2 regions of the Alkaliphilus flagellatus genome follow, and region 1 is predicted to be linked to the other one. Evidence: riboswitches for the same ligand, from Rfam matches in the RefSeq annotation. Region 1 holds a riboswitch; the other holds the start of a gene.
What was found. A riboswitch is a leader RNA that binds a small molecule or an ion and turns the genes downstream of it on or off. The one in region 1 is predicted to bind glycine.

Region 1 (9,055 bases):
GCTTTATGACCTTTTCCAATAACCTTAGCCCTTAACCTATGCTGTTTCTTCTCTGCATCACTAAACCTTCTAATAATAGCTACGGCCCCATATAGTCTTTCTGAGTGAATAATAGGATCTACTGATACTATTAAATCAATACCATTTATTTTTATTAGTATTTCTTTTACAGACTGTAGATTTTCTAAGACATTTTTAAATGGAATTTGAGGAAATAATTTTATTCCATCCCTATTCATAACCTCTTTACTTTTATACCCTGTTGTCTGTTCTGCATTTTCGTTATATAAAAATATAGTTCCTTTAGAGTCGATTCCTATTACTCCATCATCTATAATTTGAAGTAGTATATCCAATTGTCCTTCAGACATATTTGTTATACCTAAAATCTGCGAAAGGCCATAATTGGCTGTTGCAATCTCTCTATAGCTTTTTCCAATATTTTGTCTGTTTAATATGTATAAGAGATCTAATCTGACTCCAATTTCAATTATTGTATTAATATCCAATAAACTATTTCCTATATTAATAATCTCCTTAGCTCCATCAAGATTATAGCTAGATTTACCTAAAATGATTATTGTTTTATTATCCAGTTCCAATTTTTCCTGTGGACATGTGGGTATTAAGTTAATATGATTAACTCCAATCTGATATAGGGTGGAAACCATCTGCTTTGACATTTCTATGCTTTCATCCAAAAGGAAAGTATCCGTTCCTTTCCTAATATCCATAATCTTATCTAGTCCTAATTTTGATATTGTTCTATGTACGAATAAAACCTTATCCGTTTTTTTAATAAATCGCCGAACCTTATCAAAGGCATCAAAAGAAGGAACTAGAACTAAATCTGCTATTATTTCCTTTGTAATAGAGCCACCCTCTATACAGTATTTTTCAATATGGAGATTTTCTTGGAACAAACTTCTTATTTGCTCATAATACATATTTAGGGTTGCCTGGCTATAACATAAAATAGCTAACTTTTTTTTCATAGACCTTCTCCTTATTGTAAACTAGACTCAGTTGAGATAGGCTTAACTCCCTCATTAAGTAAATTCTTTCTCTTAATAATTAGCCATATTCTCTAGGCCTTCTTTATCTAATATACTTACTTGCCTTTGTCCAACCAGTTTTATCAAACCCATGGCTTGGAAGTGTGATAGCTTCCTGCTTAATGTTTCTTGAGACATTCCTATATAAGATGCCAAATCCTTTTTACTAATAGTTAGATTAACATTCCCATCTGGTCCTATCATACTTAAAAGAATGTGTGCAACACGACTTTCTACATCATGTAGCACTAGTCTTTCAATTAAGTTATCAGCCTTTGCTAGCCTATTACTTAATTCTTCGGTTATTTTAATAGAAATACCTGGATTTTTATATAAGATATCTTTTATTTTTTTCCCTTCAATAACACACACTATAGTTGCCTCCAAAGCTTCTGCATTACTATTTGATGGAGTTTGTTTAAATAAAGAAAGCTCTCCCATAAAATCTCCAGGCTCTAGTATTCTAATGATTTGTTCTTTACCATCTTCAGATATTTTATATATTTTAACCCTGCCTTCATTGATAATATAGAGTTTATCTAGTCTATCTCCGTCCAAAAAGATTACTTCTCCCTTTCTAAACTTCATATGTTCTGTAATGTTAGCAACTTCCATAGTCTCATCCCAATTTAGCCCGTTAAATATTGGAACTCTAGAAACACAGATTGTATCTTTATTATTACAGTCTTTATTATGACTACACTCCATAAAACCACCCCTTTTGCATGACTTAATATATGAAGAAGCCGTATATTATAATTCTAATTAATATTAGTATTTAATTAATGACTAGTGTAATTTCCTCATACTTATATTATAATTGATAAAAATACCCTCTGCCATATAAACAGAGGGTATTCTTATTTATTTTTTATGATACTGCAATACTATTTTACTATTTGGTATCTAAAAATTAGTATTGCCTCACCATTCTTTTCCTTTACATCACCTTTTATTACAGTTACTGTTTCACCAGATGATAGTGTGAAATTAGAGCCTGCCACACTTTGCATGTATTCTCTTATTTCTTGTGCTTTATTTGGATCTGCCATTTCTTTAACGCCCCAGGCGGGTGCAAGTACACTTGCCATGTCTCACGTTTCGCAAGCGCTAGCAACTCTATCATCTATAGATGCCTTTATACTCTTTAGCAAATCTTGTTCTAAATTCCCATCTTGTCCAAACAACATTATCTTTCCTCCTTAGTATTTATCTTTGGTATATTGCTAATATTCCCGCTTTTATAGACGAGAAATTAAGCACTACATCTGAAGTAAGTTTTCTTTATTAAACGTTGTAACTCCCTCTTTTCCAAGAGGGAGTTACAACAGTATAAATATGTTAACTATTGTTTTTACTCACTTTTTTCCCACTTAACTATTAAGTTTCTAGCTGCCTTTGCTTCATCTATTCTTCTTACATGGGTATTATGAGGAGCATTCTTCAATAACTCAGGGTTTTCTTTCGCTTCATCAGCAATTTTATTCATCGCATCTATAAATCTATCTAGAGTCTCCACACTTTCAGTTTCCGTTGGCTCTATCATTATTGCCTCATTTACTATAAGTGGGAAGTAAATTGTAGGTGGATGGTATCCATAATCAAGTAGACGTTTCGCAATATCAAGTGTAGATATTCCTAGTATATCCTCATTTAGGCCTCCTAATACAAATTCATGTTTACATACTTGCTCTATTGGAAGATAATATTTTTCCTTTAATTTATGCATCATGTAGTTTGCATTAAGCACTGCCTTTTCACTAACTTCTTTAAGTCCAGGTCCATATGAAAGTATATAAGTATATGCTCTAACAAGTATTCCAAAATGTCCATAAAAACTCTTTATTTTACCTATAGAGTGTGGTCTATCATAATCTAGTATATAGTTATCTCCTTTTTTCTCTACAACTGGAGAAGGTAAAAACTCTACTAAATCTTTTCTAACTCCTACAGGACCACTTCCAGGGCCTCCACCACCGTGAGGTGTAGAGAAGGTTTTATGTAGGTTATAATGAATTACGTCAAACCCCATATCTCCCGGTCTTGTAACACCCATAATTGCGTTCATGTTAGCACCATCATAATATAATAAGCCACCTGCTTCATGAACTAAGTCTGCAATTTCTTTAATATTTGTTTCAAAAAGTCCGAGGGTACTTGGGTTTGTTAACATTAATCCGGCAATTTCATCACTTAGAACTGACTTAAGACTTTCTATGTCAACAGCCCCGTTTTTATCTGATTTTACTTCCACAATATCAAATCCAGCAACAGCTGCACTAGCTGGGTTTGTTCCATGTGCAGAATCTGGAACTATAATCTTTGTTCTTTTCTTATCTCCCCGCTTATCATGGTAAGCCTTTATTATCATTAATCCTACAAGCTCTCCATGCGCTCCTGCAGCAGGTTGAAGAGTCATTCTTTCCATACCAGCTACTTCTGCCAGCATTTTATCTAGTCCATACATAAGCTCTAAAGCTCCTTGTACAGTTTCTATTGGCTGGTAAGGATGTATGTTTCTAAATCCTGAAAGATCTGCCATATCTTCATTTATTTTAGGGTTATACTTCATAGTACAAGATCCTAATGGATAAAAACCTGTATCTACTCCATAATTTTTATTAGATAATTGAGTATAATGTCTAATAACATCTACTTCGCTTACCTCTGGCAAATCTAATTCCTTATCACTTAAAAACTCACTAGGAATTAGACTTTCAATATTAACCTCTTCTACATCACATTTAGGTAGGCTATATGCCTTTCTACCTTCTTGAGAAACTTCAAAGATTAGTTTAGTGTAGTCCGTATTCATTATATCACCTCCATTACTCTAGCTAATTTATCTATTTCTTCCTTAGTTCTTTTCTCAGTTACACATAACAACAATCCATTATCTAACTCTGAATATTCTTTCTTAAGTTCATATCCTCCAAGGATGTTGTTCTTCAATAGCTCTTCATTAACTTTAGAGCTATCTAAATTACTAGTTACTGCAAACTCTTTAAAGAATGGCTTATCAAATAATGGTTTAAACTTACCACCCTTAGTAATTTCATTAAAAGCATAATGGGCTTTTTGAGTACTTTGCATAGCTACTTCCCTAATTCCTTTTTTACCTAAAGTAGTTAGATAAATAGAAGCCATAAGAGCAACTAACCCTTGGTTAGAACAAATATTTGAAGTAGCTTTATATCTTCTAATATGTTGCTCTCTTGCCTGTAATGTAAGAACGAACGCTCTCTTACCATCCACATCCTCAGACTGACCAACTATTCTTCCAGGAATCTTTCTAACTAACTTAGATGTAGTTGCAAAGAAGCCTAAATATGGTCCACCAAAGTTTAAGCTATTTCCTAAGGATTGGCCTTCTCCAACAACTATATCTGCACCTAGTTCTCCTGGACTTTTTAATATTCCTAATGAAATAGGATCTACATAATTAATAAATAGCGCTTTATTTTCATGAGTAATTTTTTCAACCTCTGTTATATCTTCAATAATACCAAAGAAGTTCGGGTTTTGGATTATAACTCCTGCGGTGTCTTTCCCAACTACAGACTTTAATTTGTCTATATCTGTTACTCCATCTTGCATATCTACTTCAACTACTTCAATATTTCTAAATCCCATATATACTTTTAAAACATTTCTTACTTCAGGATGTACCGTTGAAGAAACAACAATAGATTTACGTCTTGTATTATCAGCTGCCATTATTGCCGCTTCAGCACACGCAGTCGCACCATCATAAATAGAAGCATTTGCTACATCCATACCTGTTAAGTTGCAGATCATAGTTTGATACTCAAATATTGCTTGTAGGGTACCTTGACTAATTTCTGGTTGATATGGAGTATAAGCTGTATAAAACTCTGATCTTCCCGCTAGATGTTTAATTACGCTAGGGATATAGTGATCATATGCCCCTGCTCCTAAGAAGCAAACTAAATCATCTGTACTTTTGTTTTTGCCACTAAGGTCTTTCATATGGCGAACTATTTCCATTTCGGAATATGGTCCTTCTATATTAAGTTCTCTACCTAATTGAAGTCCTTTAGGTATGTCCTTAAACAGATCCTCCATGGAGTTAGCTCCAATAGCCTCCAGCATTCGCTTGGCATCGGTGTCTGTATTAGGTATGTACCTATGCATACTATTCCTCCTTATCGCAAAACTCTTTGTATTCTACATCATTCATTAATGTTCCAAGTTCGGATTCATCTGTTAATTCAACTGCTAAAATCCAGTTAGCAAAAGCATCTTCGTTTACAAGTTCAGGAGAATCTTCTAGAGCTTCATTAATCTCAACTACTTTTCCTGAAACTGGTAGATATGAGTCAGAAGCTGCCTTTACAGACTCAACAACACCAAAAACATCACCTTTGTCAAACTCATCTCCAACTTCTGGCATTTCAATATACACGATTTCTCCTAATGCATGTTGTGCATAGTCTGTAACTCCAATGTAAGCCTTATTTCCTTCTACCTTTACCCACTCGTGATCATTTGAATATAAAAGTCCTTCTACAATTTTCATACCATACTCCTCCTTGAATTGTTTTTATTATCTTTTATTTCTTTAGATATTTATTTAAAGTTATTTTTTCGTATGCTTATCATAGAACTTTTTACCAACTACCTCTGCCTTTAAAGTTCTCTTTCTAACTTTAATTTCTATTGGTGTACCTAAGGCTGCATACTCAGCATCAACTAGAGCAAAACCAATATTTTTCTTCAGACTTGGAGAATTATACCCAGTAGTTACAAAGCCTATAACCTTTCCATCGGCCATCACTTCGTATCCATGTCTAGGTACTCCATTTTCTTTCATTTCAAATCCCACTAGTTTTCTCTTTAATCCCTCTTCTTTTTGCTTAACAAGGGCATCCTTACCAATAAAGTCAGTTTTATTTAACTTTACAAAAAAGCCTAATCCTGCTTCTAGAGGACTAATATCCTGAGAGATTTCATTGCCATAAAGAGGTAAGGCAACTTCAAATCTTAAGGTATCTCTTGCTCCAAGTCCTGCTGGCCTTAATCCTTTATCTTTACCAACTTCCATAAGCTTTTCCCATAAAGAATCAGCATCTTTATGATCTAAGTAAATTTCAAAACCATCTTCCCCAGTATAGCCTGTTCTTGAAACAAGACAGTTAGCACCATTTATATTTACATCTCTCTTTAAATAGAAGAACTTTATTTCTGAAAGATCTGTGTCAGTAAGCTCTTGCAATATTTCTTGAGCCTTCGGTCCTTGAATAGCAATTTCTGATACATCATCAGAAATATTAATTATTTCTGCATCATATTTACCTAAGTTTTGCTTCATCCACTCATAATCTTTATCAGCATTGCTTGCATTAACTACTAAATAGTAATGATTATTGTTAAACTTATAAACTAAAAGGTCATCCACTACTCCTCCATCTGGGTAACACATGAATGTATAAAGAATTTGATTATCTTCAAGCACAGATATGTCATTTGTAACTAGGTACTGAACAAAATCCTCTGCTTGATTCCCCTTTACTTCGATTTCCCCCATGTGAGATACATCGAATATTCCTGCTGCTGTTCTTACTGCTTCATGTTCAGCTGTTAATCCCTCAAACTGTACTGACATTTCCCATCCTGAATAATCAACTAATTTGCCGCCATGTCTCTTGTGTGCTTCATACAAGGATGTTCTGCGCAGCTCGGTCATAAATATCTCCTCCTCTTTTATAATAGTTTACCCTAAATTAAAGCTAGTACATCATTTTAATTAATAGTATGAGGAAATTCCTCCATACAAAATTATTCCCAAATTTAAAATATATTCTAATAATTTATGCAAAAAATAAGAACATAATGGAATAGTAAGAAAATCTGCCATCATGTCCTCTGTATTTTTGCCTGAGAGTTTCTACACTAAAATGTATTTCTCCTACGGCGCCGTATATACGGGCTCTTCAGAGTTCCATCAAACAACGATCCTTCTGCCTGAAAGTTTCTGCAAAAAAATCGGCATCTTTTACATTGCTTCTTCGGCTACCCTAGTGGATATCTCTCGTTGTTATCATCTGGTACTGTATGTATGTTTTTTATATAACTTTCTATAAGACAATAATACATCTTTTAGAATATTTTTTCAACTCCTGATATTTTTTTATCACGTATTATTTTTTGAATACTTTAAATTGGATATAAATTTCATATGATTATCACATAAAAGATATACAAATATAAAATAATGCCCTTTTATATGTTTATTCTAAATAATAAAATTAAAAAAAAATCAAGAATAAGCACCTATGTCTATACCCTTGATTTTTATTTTAATTAACATACTTTATTAGCCTTCTTTTCATATTTTCCACTAACATATTTATCAATAGCCTCAGCTACATGCTTCGAATATTTTACTGCCTCTACAACAGTTCTCGCTCCAGTAACAACATCCCCAGATGCAAAAACTCCTTCTTTAGTAGTTCTGCCATGTTCATCTACTATTGCTAACCCTCTTTCGTTTACTTCTATTCCTTTTGTTGTTGATATTATATTAGTTCTAGGTCCTTGGCTAACTGCAACCATAATAGAGTTACACTCAAATAAGCTTTCAGAACCATCTACAGTAACAAGTCTTTCTCCAGCTTCGTCAGCTACCATCTTAGTTTCAATATAAATTATGCCTTCCTCTGTAATTTCAACAGGAGCCCTATACAACTCAAACTTAACTCCATCTACTTTAGCATATTCTATTTCATGATTAGTTGCAGGCATATCTTCAGTGCCTCTCCTATACATTATAGTAACCTCTTTAGAACCTTTTCTAATAGCTGTTCTAGCTACATCCATTGCAACGTTTCCACCACCAATAACGCACACCTTATTCCCTAATTTATATACATCAGGGTTTTTTAAATAATCAATTGCAAAATGAACATGTCCTAAGCTTTCACCTCTAATATTTAGCTTTTTAGGTTGCCATACACCTGTACCGATAAATATAGCATCAAATCCGTCTCTAAACAACTCTTCAATGGTTATTCTAGAACCTACTAATACGTTAGGCCTAATTACGACCCCTAGCTCTACTAATCTATTTTTAATTTTATCTAAAATATCTTTAGGTAATCTAAACTCTGGAATTCCGTATCTAAGCATTCCGCCTATCTTATCTTTAGCTTCGAATATTGTAATATTATATCCCTTTAAGGCTAGCAGTAAGGCTATAGTGATACCTGCTGGACCAGAACCTATTATTCCAATATTACCTTTACGTTTCTTATCTGGTTTTAAATCTATTAAATTTAAACTATAGTCTGAAATATAGTTCTCTATATCACCTATTTTAACAGGACTTGATTTTATTCCTAATATACAACTACCCTCACATTGTCTTTCATGGGGGCATACTAAAGAGCACACTACAGATAATGGATTGTTCTCAAATACAATTTTTCCAGCCCCATTAATGTCTCCTTCTAAAAACAAATTGATCATTTCTTTTATAGGGGTATTGATAGGACACCCTTTTTGACATCTTGGATTTTTACATTGCAAACATTTTTTTGCCTTATCTATTACATGTTCTGCCATAATATCAACTCCTATAACTTTTAGATAATTCAGGCTATATATTTCATTAATAACTATATAATAATGCTCCCATACTATAATAGAAAATATTACTTAACTTTGCAATAGTAATAAGTAAATATGACCTACTATTTTTTACAAACTCCATAAAAATGTCTTATAAATATATAAACATTGATTATTTAATATGTTACATTAGTTATAAAAGTCGTAAAAATCAGTTAATAATACTTTAGTAATTAGAAAACCTATATTTTTTATTTCAATAAAAAAGACCCTTATCTAAGGGTCCTATTGTGGAACTGGAGCATCTACTGGACATACATTTGCACAAGCTCCACATTCGATACATGTTGCAGCATCTATAACATATTTGTCTGAGCCAGCTGTAATAGCATCTACTGGACATTCTGGTT
Region 2 (9,055 bases), on a different contig from region 1:
ATTTATAAGGAAGAGTTAATAAAAATTCCATTTTCAAACTATAGATTGGCAGTACTTTGTTCGCCTGAACATAAATTTGTGTTAGAAAAATCGGTAGATGTTAATACGTTAATAAAGGAAAGATTATTGTTGAGGGAAGAAGGCAGTGCCATTCGTGATGTTTTTGACAGTGCATTATTATTACATAATATAACTGTAAACCCAGAGTGGACAAGTGTAAATTCACAGGCTTTAATCCATGCGGTAAAGCAAAACTTAGGGATAAGTGTGTTGCCCAAAATATTAGTGGAAAACGAACTTAGCAGTGGAGAGCTTTTTGAGGTGAAAGTAAATGATTTTAAATTAATCAGTGTAAATCATATTGTCTTTCATAAAGATAAGATCCAAACTAAGAATTATAAAACGCTAATCGAAATAATCAAGAATAAAGCAAGTGATAAATAGATCACCTCTATTAAAAAGAATATAAAGGATTCATCTAAGATTACTATTAAATTAATTATAGTAATCTTTTTTATTTAGGGAATAATACTTAAAAATGTAATATGAAAGACGGTGGTGTTATGCCTAATAATAAAATACCTAATCGATTGATTAATGAAAAATCCCCTTATTTACTTCAACATGCATATAATCCTGTAGATTGGTATCCATGGGGTGAAGAAGCGCTTGAAAAGGCTAAGGAAGAAGATAAGCCAATATTTCTGAGTATAGGATACAGCACATGTCACTGGTGTCACGTAATGGAAAGGGAGTCCTTTGAAGATGAAGAGGTGGCTCAATTATTAAATGAAAACTTTATAGCTATAAAAGTAGATAGGGAAGAAAGACCTGATATAGATAATATATATATGACATTTTGCCAAGCTCTTACTGGGCATGGAGGATGGCCTCTAACTGTATTTATTACTCCAGATCAAAAACCTTTTTATGCAGGAACCTATTTTCCTAAGAATAAGAAGTATGGACATACTGGGTTAATGGATATCTTGACTCAAATTTCAAAGCAGTGGAAAGATCGAAAGGATGAAATTATACAAAATAGTAAAGAGATAAGTGAAGCTATTGCAGGTATGGAATCTAATAAACGAAGTACAGAGGTTGAAAAGGACATTATACACAAAACTTTTGAAGAGTTAGAGTATTTATATGATCCACAATATGGAGGATTTGGTAAGCAACCGAAGTTTCCAACACCTCATAATTTAAGTTTTTTATTAAAGTATTGGTCGGCTACTAAAGAGAAAAAGGCTCTAGAAATAGTAGAAAATACTTTGAAAGCAATGTATAAAGGTGGAATGTTTGATCACGTTGGTTATGGATTTGCACGATACTCTGTAGATAGAAAGTGGCTAGTACCTCATTTTGAAAAGATGCTTTATGACAATGCTATGCTATCTATTGTATATTTAGAAACTTACCATGCTACAAGAAAAGAGATATATAAAGAGATTGCTGAAAAACTCTTCGAATATGTATTAAGAGATATGACTTCGCCCTTAGGAGGGTTTTATTCTGCAGAGGATGCAGACTCTGAGGGTATAGAAGGAAAGTTTTATGTGTGGACAGTTGATAAAATTGAATATGTTTTAGGTAAAGATGACGCTAAAATATATTGTAAGTATTATGATATAACAAATAAAGGTAACTTTGAGGGACATAATATACCTAATTTGATAAATCAAGATTTAGAGGATATAGGTCAAAATCAAGAGTTAAAAAACAAATTAGAGATTATGAATAGGAAGCTATTTGATATACGTAACAAAAGAGTCCATCCCCATAAGGATGATAAAATACTTACATCTTGGAATGGACTTATGATAGCAGCTATGGCATATGGTTATAGGGTTTTAGGTGAAGAAAAGTATTTAAATGGTGCCACTGATGCTACTGAGTTTATCTTCAAAAACCTTATTAGAGAAGATGGACGTCTATTAGCTAGATATAGAGATGGACATTCTGCATATTTAGGTTATATAGATGATTATGCATTTTTAATTTGGGGATTGTTAGAGCTATATGAAGCTACACTTAACGAAGACTTTTTAGAAAAAGCTATTAAATTGAATTATGATATGATTAAGCTATTTTGGGATGAAAATGATGGAGGGTTTTATCTTTATGGACATGATGCAGAACAACTTGTTATAAGACCTAAGGAAGTATATGATGGTGCTATTCCTTCGGGAAATAGTGTGGCAGCTTTAAATATGCTTAGGTTAGCTAGTTTAACAGGGGACACAAAATTAGAGGAACTAACAGAAAAACTATTGTATGCATTTGGAAATAGTGCTAAAGAACATCCTAATGCCCATACATTTTTAATGACTGCTACTTTGTTTTATTTTGCGCCAAAGACAGAAGTAGTAATTGTAGCTAATAAAAAGGACGATTTATATAATGAAATGATTATGGAAATAAATAATAGATTCATGCCATTTACAACTGTAGCTGTTAATATAAATAATCAACTAATAAAAAATATAGGTTCTAATATATTAGATAAGAAAATGAAAGATGACATAACTACTGCTCATGTTTGCTCTAACTTTGTATGCCATGAGCCAACTAATCAATTAGATCAGTTTATTAAGCTTATTGATACAGAGTATAGTTTTTTTGCTGATTAATACTACATAGTCAATTAAAATTTATTACAATTGAGCTTTGATTTTGTGTTATAATTCAGTGGTATACTTTTAACATATGATAGTTAGGGGGAGAAAAATTGCTACATGTAGTATTATTAGAACCAGAAATTCCGCAAAATACAGGAAATATTGCTAGAACCTGTGCTGCAACAGGAAGTGTACTTCACTTAATAGGTCCATTAGGGTTTTCTATAGATGAAAAGCATGTAAAGCGTGCAGGACTTGACTATTGGGATATATTAGACTTAAGGTATTATAACAGCTATAAAGAATTTTTAGAGAAGAACTCTAATGCCAAAATATACTATGCAACAACTAAAGCAGAAAAATCCCATAGTGATATGGAATACCCAAAGGAAGATTGTTATATAATGTTTGGTAAAGAAACTGCTGGTATTCCAAAAGATATATTAAATAATAACAAGGAAACTTGCATAAGAATTCCTATGGTAGACTTAGAAAGAGCAAGATCATTAAATTTATCTAATTCTGTTTCTATTGTAGTATATGAAGTGTTACGACAATATAATTATCCGAATATGAGATAGGGTAGCTATGGCTACTCTATTTTTATTCTATATAAGAAAGCTAGAACTATAAGTATTTTAAGTAGGTGAAATTTTTAGTTAGATTTTAAAATTTAAGTGCAACATAAGTATGTTAGATAGTGTAGGATGACTTTTGCTTTTAACATAGAAAATATTGTAAATTGATTAAATAAAGTATAGAATGGAATTAAATAAACAGTCAATTAATAATTAATTAATAGATAAGTTAAGTAGAATAATGGAGGAGATAAAATGAGTAAGATTCAAATTATTACAGATAGTATGATTGATGTTCCTAAAGATATTGTAGAAAAACATAATATTATAGTAATGCCTTTAACTATTATTTTTGGTGATAAAGAATATAGGGATGGTGTTGATTTAACAAACGCACAATTTTATGAAAAACTTACACAATCAGAAGAACTACCAAAGACTTCTCAAATAAGTCCGAATACTTTTATGCAGATATTTGAAAAAGCATTAGGTGAGGGCAAAGAAGTTTTGTGTATAAATGGCTCTTCAAGGGCAAGTGGTACACATCAATCAGCAATAATAGCTAAAAACTCATTAGAAACCAATAAAATCCAGGTTTTTGATACTATGGGGTTATCCTTCGGTGGCGGAATGTTTGTATATGAGGCCGCAAAAATGGCAGAGGAAGGAAAAAGCTTAAATGAAATAATTAATAGACTAAGTAAAATTAAGTTAAATGTGGACCATATTTTTACTGTTGATACTTTAGAATACTTGAAAAAAGGTGGTCGTTTGAACCCGATGAAAGCTACAATAGCAACTATGCTAAATATTAAGCCTATTTTAACAGTTGCAGAAGGATTAGTTGAGCCTTTGGATAAAGTAAGAGGAAGTAAAAAAGTAGTAGGTAAAATGATAGAGCTTGCAAAACAGCGTGGAAAAGATTTTGAGGATAAAGTAGTTGGTATTTCTCATGCAAGCTGTCCGGAAACTTTAGCTGTGTTAAAGGATCAAGTGCTAAGAGAGCTTAATCCAAAAGAAGTGATTGTTACTGAAATAGGATGTACGATAGGAACTCATGCTGGACCAGGTACATTAGCTATTTTTTACATTATTGAGTAGTTAAAATATAAGTACAAAAAATTAGATTTAATTGGATGTGGTGTTTAAATAACAATGGTGTTTAGTTAAACGCATTTTGGATATAAGAAAAATAGATTAACCTATGTGTTATTGCTAAAGTTAGCGAAAAGTTATAAAATGCTGAAAAGTCAGAATGAATTATTAAGAAATTTTAATTTGTTATAAATTTGACAATTTGAACATTCTTATGTAATGTCAATAAAACATGGGTAAAAATTTAATAAAAGTAGTTGCTACTGCCTAATATATATATTATAATGTGATTGAAGATAGACATTTAGAAAAATTTAGCATACTAATAATTTAATATTGTAACTGGAAGAAAAATGCGGGAGAGATTTGACATTTTAAATGTTAAACGCCGAAGGAAGAAGCTAAAAAGTTCGCCATTTTTTAGTGAATATCTCAGGCAAAAGGACCGTATTTGGACGGTACTCTGAAAAGCGTAATTTAGCACCGATGGGGCAATTTCTGCAGTTTGAGAAAGAAACTCTCAGGTTAATGAACAGAGCAACTATGACAACAAGGCGTTGTATTAGTTGCTCTGTTTTTGTATAATTAAGTAATTTTATGGAAATAACTCAAAGAGTAAATTTACGGAGGTAAAGTTGGGTGAAGGCAATAATTATTACAAATAATATGGAAGTTAGACAAAAATATAACAACGATTATAATATAGAGTTTGTTGATGGAAATTACTTAGACGTTTTATTCCTAGCAAGGAATAAAATACACGAAGGACACAGACTGTTAACCCACCCTTTATCAGGTAGTGTTAAACCTAACGAAACTCCTTACAAAAGTCTGGCCATATCCTGTGAAAAAGAAGATTTACATATTGATTCCTTAATGATTATAGAAGATAGCATTAGTACTGCTCAAAAATTTATTAGAATAAGGACTCCTAAGAAGTGGGATAATGAGATATTAAAAGATTTTATGGAAATTGATCGCACACTATTGGACAGTGCAATTGAAAGTATGAGGCAATTTAATTAGAATCTTAGCCAATATTTTAGCCTCAAATTCCATTAATTTAAAGTGTTATTTTTAATTAAGCATAAAAACTAATAAAATACGAAATTCAAAGGAGTGAAACACATGGAAAACATTTATGATGTAATTATAATAGGTGGAGGACCTGCTGGGTTATCAGCTGGACTTTATGCAGCTAGAGGTAAAATGTCAACATTGATTTTAGAAAAGGAAAAAGCAGGTGGGCAAATTGTAAGTACAGAAGAAGTTGCAAACTACCCAGGATCTATGCAAAATGCTACAGGACCAATATTAATAGATAGAATGGTAGAGCAATGTAATGAGTTTGGAGCAAAGTTTGAAAAAGATACAATAAAAGACATAAAAGTAGATGAGTCAATAAAGGTTTTAGTAGGAGAAAAAGCAACTTATAAAGCTAAATCTATAATTATAGCCTCGGGAGCTAACCCAAGGCCAATAGGTGCGCCAGGAGAAAGAGAATTAACTGGTAAAGGAGTATCCTACTGCGCTACTTGTGATGCAGATTTTTTTACAGACCTAGAGGTATTTGTTATTGGTGGAGGGGACTCTGCTGTTGAAGAAGCTATTTTCTTAACTAAATTTGCTAGAAAAGTAACTATAGTACATAGAAGAGATGAGCTTAGAGCTGCTAAATCTATTCAAGATAAAGCTTTCAACAATGCTAAAATTGACTTTATATGGGACAGTACTGTAACGGAAATTAAAGGCGATGGAATAGTTGAGAGTGTAGTATTTAAAAATTTAAAAACTGGTGAAACTACAGAGTATACAGCTAACGAAGATGATGGAACTTTTGGTATATTTGTATTTGTTGGTTATATCCCTGCGACCGAAATATTTAAAGGTATTATAAATATGGATGAAGTTGGATATATAATAACTGATGATAATATGAAAACCAATGTTCCGGGTGTGTTTGCAGCAGGAGATTGTAGGGTAAAATCATTAAGACAGGTTATTACAGCAGCTGCTGATGGAGCTATTGCAGCAATTCAAGCTGAAAAATATATAGAAAATGAACTAGAATAACAAGTTTAATACAACTTTAAGGAGGTGAAGGAAAATGATATCTGTTGATAAAGACACTTTTGAAAGTGAAGTACTTCAAGCTGAAGGGTATGTATTAGTAGATTATTGGAGTGATGGTTGTGAGCCATGCAAAGCATTAATGCCTGATATTATGGAGTTAAAAGAGCAATATGGTGACAAAATTAAATTTACTAAATTAAACACTACTCAGGCAAGAAGGCTAGCCATTAAGGAAAAGGTACTAGGTCTACCTACTATTGCTATCTATAACAATGGTGCAAAGGTAGATGAATTAACTAAGGATGATGCAACAAGAGCAAATATTGAATCAATGATTAAAAAATACTTATAACTAAACTGGCCTATAATGGGAACGAATTGAAAGTATTCAATTATAGGCCCTTAGAAATAAAGGGAGGTGAAGCTTGTGCGCTTAGAATTAGGAAAAATTTTCATTAATGATGTAAAGTTCGGAGATACTACTAAAGTAGAAAACGGCGTACTTTATGTCAATAAGGATGAAATGCTTAAAGAAATTGGTGGAGATGAACATATTAAAAGCATCGACATCGAATTAGCTCATCCAGGAGAAGAGGTTAGAATTACTCCAGTTAAGGACGTTATTGAACCTAGAGTTAAAGTTGAAGGTCCTGGAGGGATTTTTCCAGGGGTAATAAGTAAGGTTGATACTGTAGGTAGTGGCCGCACACATGCTTTAAAAAATGTGGCAGTAGTAACAGCAGGTAAAATCGTTGGTTTCCAAGAAGGTATCATCGATATGACTGGTCCTGGGGCAGAGTATACACCATTTTCCCAACTACACAACATAGTTGTTGTTGCAGAACCAGTTGATGGCTTAAAGCAATATGATCATGAGGCTGCTGTAAGAATGATAGGCTTTAAAGCTGCTATGTATTTAGGTGAAGCTGCAAGAAATGTAGAGCCTGATGAAGTAAAAGTTTATGAAACAGAACCTATCTTTGAATCAGCTAATAAGTATCCTGAATTACCAAAGATAGGATATGTTTACATGCTTCAAACTCAAGGTTTACTTCATGATACATATGTATATGGAGTAGATGCTAAGAAAATAGTACCTACCATCCTTTATCCAACAGAAATAATGGATGGTGCTATTGTAAGTGGTAACTGCGTTTCTGCTTGCGATAAAAATCCAACTTATGTCCATTTAAACAATGGAATTATAGAAGATCTATATGAGAAGCATGGTAAAGAAATAAACTTTGTTGGAGTAATTATTACAAACGAAAATGTTTACCTTGCAGATAAAGAAAGATCTTCAAATTGGACTGCTAAATTAGCTAAGTTCTTAGGATTAGATGGTGTTATTGTATCTCAAGAAGGTTTTGGTAACCCTGATACAGATCTTATTATGAACTGTAAAAAGATTGAAAATGAAGGCATTAAAACAGTTATTGTTACTGACGAATATGCTGGTAGAGATGGCGCTTCTCAATCTTTAGCGGATGCAGATCCAAAAGCTGATGCTGTTGTAACTAATGGTAATGCTAATGAGGTTATTGTACTACCTCCAATGAAAAAGATTATAGGAACAACAGATTACGTTGATAAAATTGCAGGAGGTTTCTCTGGTAGTTTAAGAGAAGATGGAAGCATTGAAGTAGAAATACAAGCAATAACAGGTGCTACTAACGAAACAGGATTTGGTAAATTAACATCTAAAGGTTTCTAATAACAAATTATATGATATTCACAATTGAAAAATTCGAAAAATTTAAAAATTAAATAATAATATAATAATGTAGAGAGGATGAAGCTGTATGGCAAGATTTGATGGAAAAAAGATCATCATTATCGGCGATAGAGATGGAATTCCGGGTCCAGCTATTGAAGAATGCCTAAAGGGTACTGGGGCAGAAGTAGTATTTTCAGCTACAGAATGTTTTGTCTGAACCGCTGCGGGTGCTATGGACCTTGAAAATCAACAAAGAGTAAAGGATCTAACTGAAAAATATGGAGCAGATAATGTTGTAGTACTTTTGGGTGCGGCAGAAGCTGAAGCATCTGGATTAGCAGCAGAAACTGTTACAGCAGGAGATCCAACCTTTGCAGGTTCATTAGCGGGAGTCCAGTTAGGACTAAGAGTTTTTCATGTAGTTGAGCCACAATTTAAAGATGAAGTGGACGCAGAAGTTTATGATGATCAAATTGGTATGATGGAAATGGTGCTTGACGTTGATTCTATCATCGAAGAAATGACTAATATTAGAAGTGAGTTTTCTAAGTATAACGATTAATTCGTGTTGATAAATAATTCCCGTTAAAAATGAGAGAGGGGGGAAAGTATGAGCAAGAAAAAAGTTGTTCATTATATAAATCAGTTTTTCGCTGGAATCGGTGGAGAAGAAAAAGCTGATATCAAGCCTGAGCTAAGAGAAGGAGTAGTAGGTCCTGGTATGGCTTTAAATGCAGCTATAAAAGAGGAAGCTGAAATTGTAGCAACTATTATTTGTGGTGACTCCTATTTCAACGAAAATCTTGAAGAAGCTAAGGCTGAAATCATTGAAATGGTTAAAAAATACAATCCAGATTTATTTATTGCAGGGCCTGCATTTAATGCTGGTAGATATGGTGTTGCTTGCGGAACTATTTCAAAAGCGATAAATGATGAATTGGGAATTCCTGTTTTAACAGGTATGTATATTG

Region 2: it holds a riboswitch for glycine, as region 1 does, so the genes downstream of both, KQI88_RS03255 (GrdX family protein) here and gcvT (glycine cleavage system aminomethyltransferase GcvT) in region 1, are expected to answer to the same signal.

Annotation. Positions count from the first base shown of each region.
Region 1 covers NZ_JAHLQK010000002.1:49,032-58,086, reverse strand. The annotation lists gene KQI88_RS05200 (sigma-54 interaction domain-containing protein) at 1-995, opposite strand, end outside; gene KQI88_RS05195 (Crp/Fnr family transcriptional regulator) at 1,068-1,763, opposite strand; gene KQI88_RS05190 (hypothetical protein) at 1,943-2,146, opposite strand; gene gcvPB (aminomethyl-transferring glycine dehydrogenase subunit GcvPB) at 2,410-3,870, opposite strand; gene gcvPA (aminomethyl-transferring glycine dehydrogenase subunit GcvPA) at 3,870-5,210, opposite strand; gene gcvH (glycine cleavage system protein GcvH) at 5,212-5,595, opposite strand; gene gcvT (glycine cleavage system aminomethyltransferase GcvT) at 5,656-6,762, opposite strand; glycine riboswitch at 6,940-7,015, opposite strand; glycine riboswitch at 7,019-7,120, opposite strand; gene KQI88_RS05165 (NAD(P)-dependent oxidoreductase) at 7,380-8,639, opposite strand; gene KQI88_RS05160 (DUF362 domain-containing protein) at 8,931-9,055, opposite strand, start outside.
Region 2 covers NZ_JAHLQK010000001.1:707,857-716,911, forward strand. The annotation lists gene KQI88_RS03235 (LysR substrate-binding domain-containing protein) at 1-444, shown strand, start outside; gene KQI88_RS03240 (thioredoxin domain-containing protein) at 564-2,633, shown strand; gene trmL (tRNA (uridine(34)/cytosine(34)/5-carboxymethylaminomethyluridine(34)-2'-O)-methyltransferase TrmL) at 2,732-3,202, shown strand; gene KQI88_RS03250 (DegV family protein) at 3,455-4,300, shown strand; glycine riboswitch at 4,641-4,752, shown strand; glycine riboswitch at 4,754-4,834, shown strand; gene KQI88_RS03255 (GrdX family protein) at 4,934-5,320, shown strand; gene trxB (thioredoxin-disulfide reductase) at 5,423-6,367, shown strand; gene trxA (thioredoxin TrxA) at 6,402-6,719, shown strand; gene KQI88_RS03270 (glycine/sarcosine/betaine reductase component B subunit) at 6,795-8,081, shown strand; gene grdA (glycine/sarcosine/betaine reductase complex selenoprotein A) at 8,170-8,646, shown strand; gene grdB (glycine reductase complex selenoprotein B) at 8,695-9,055, shown strand, end outside.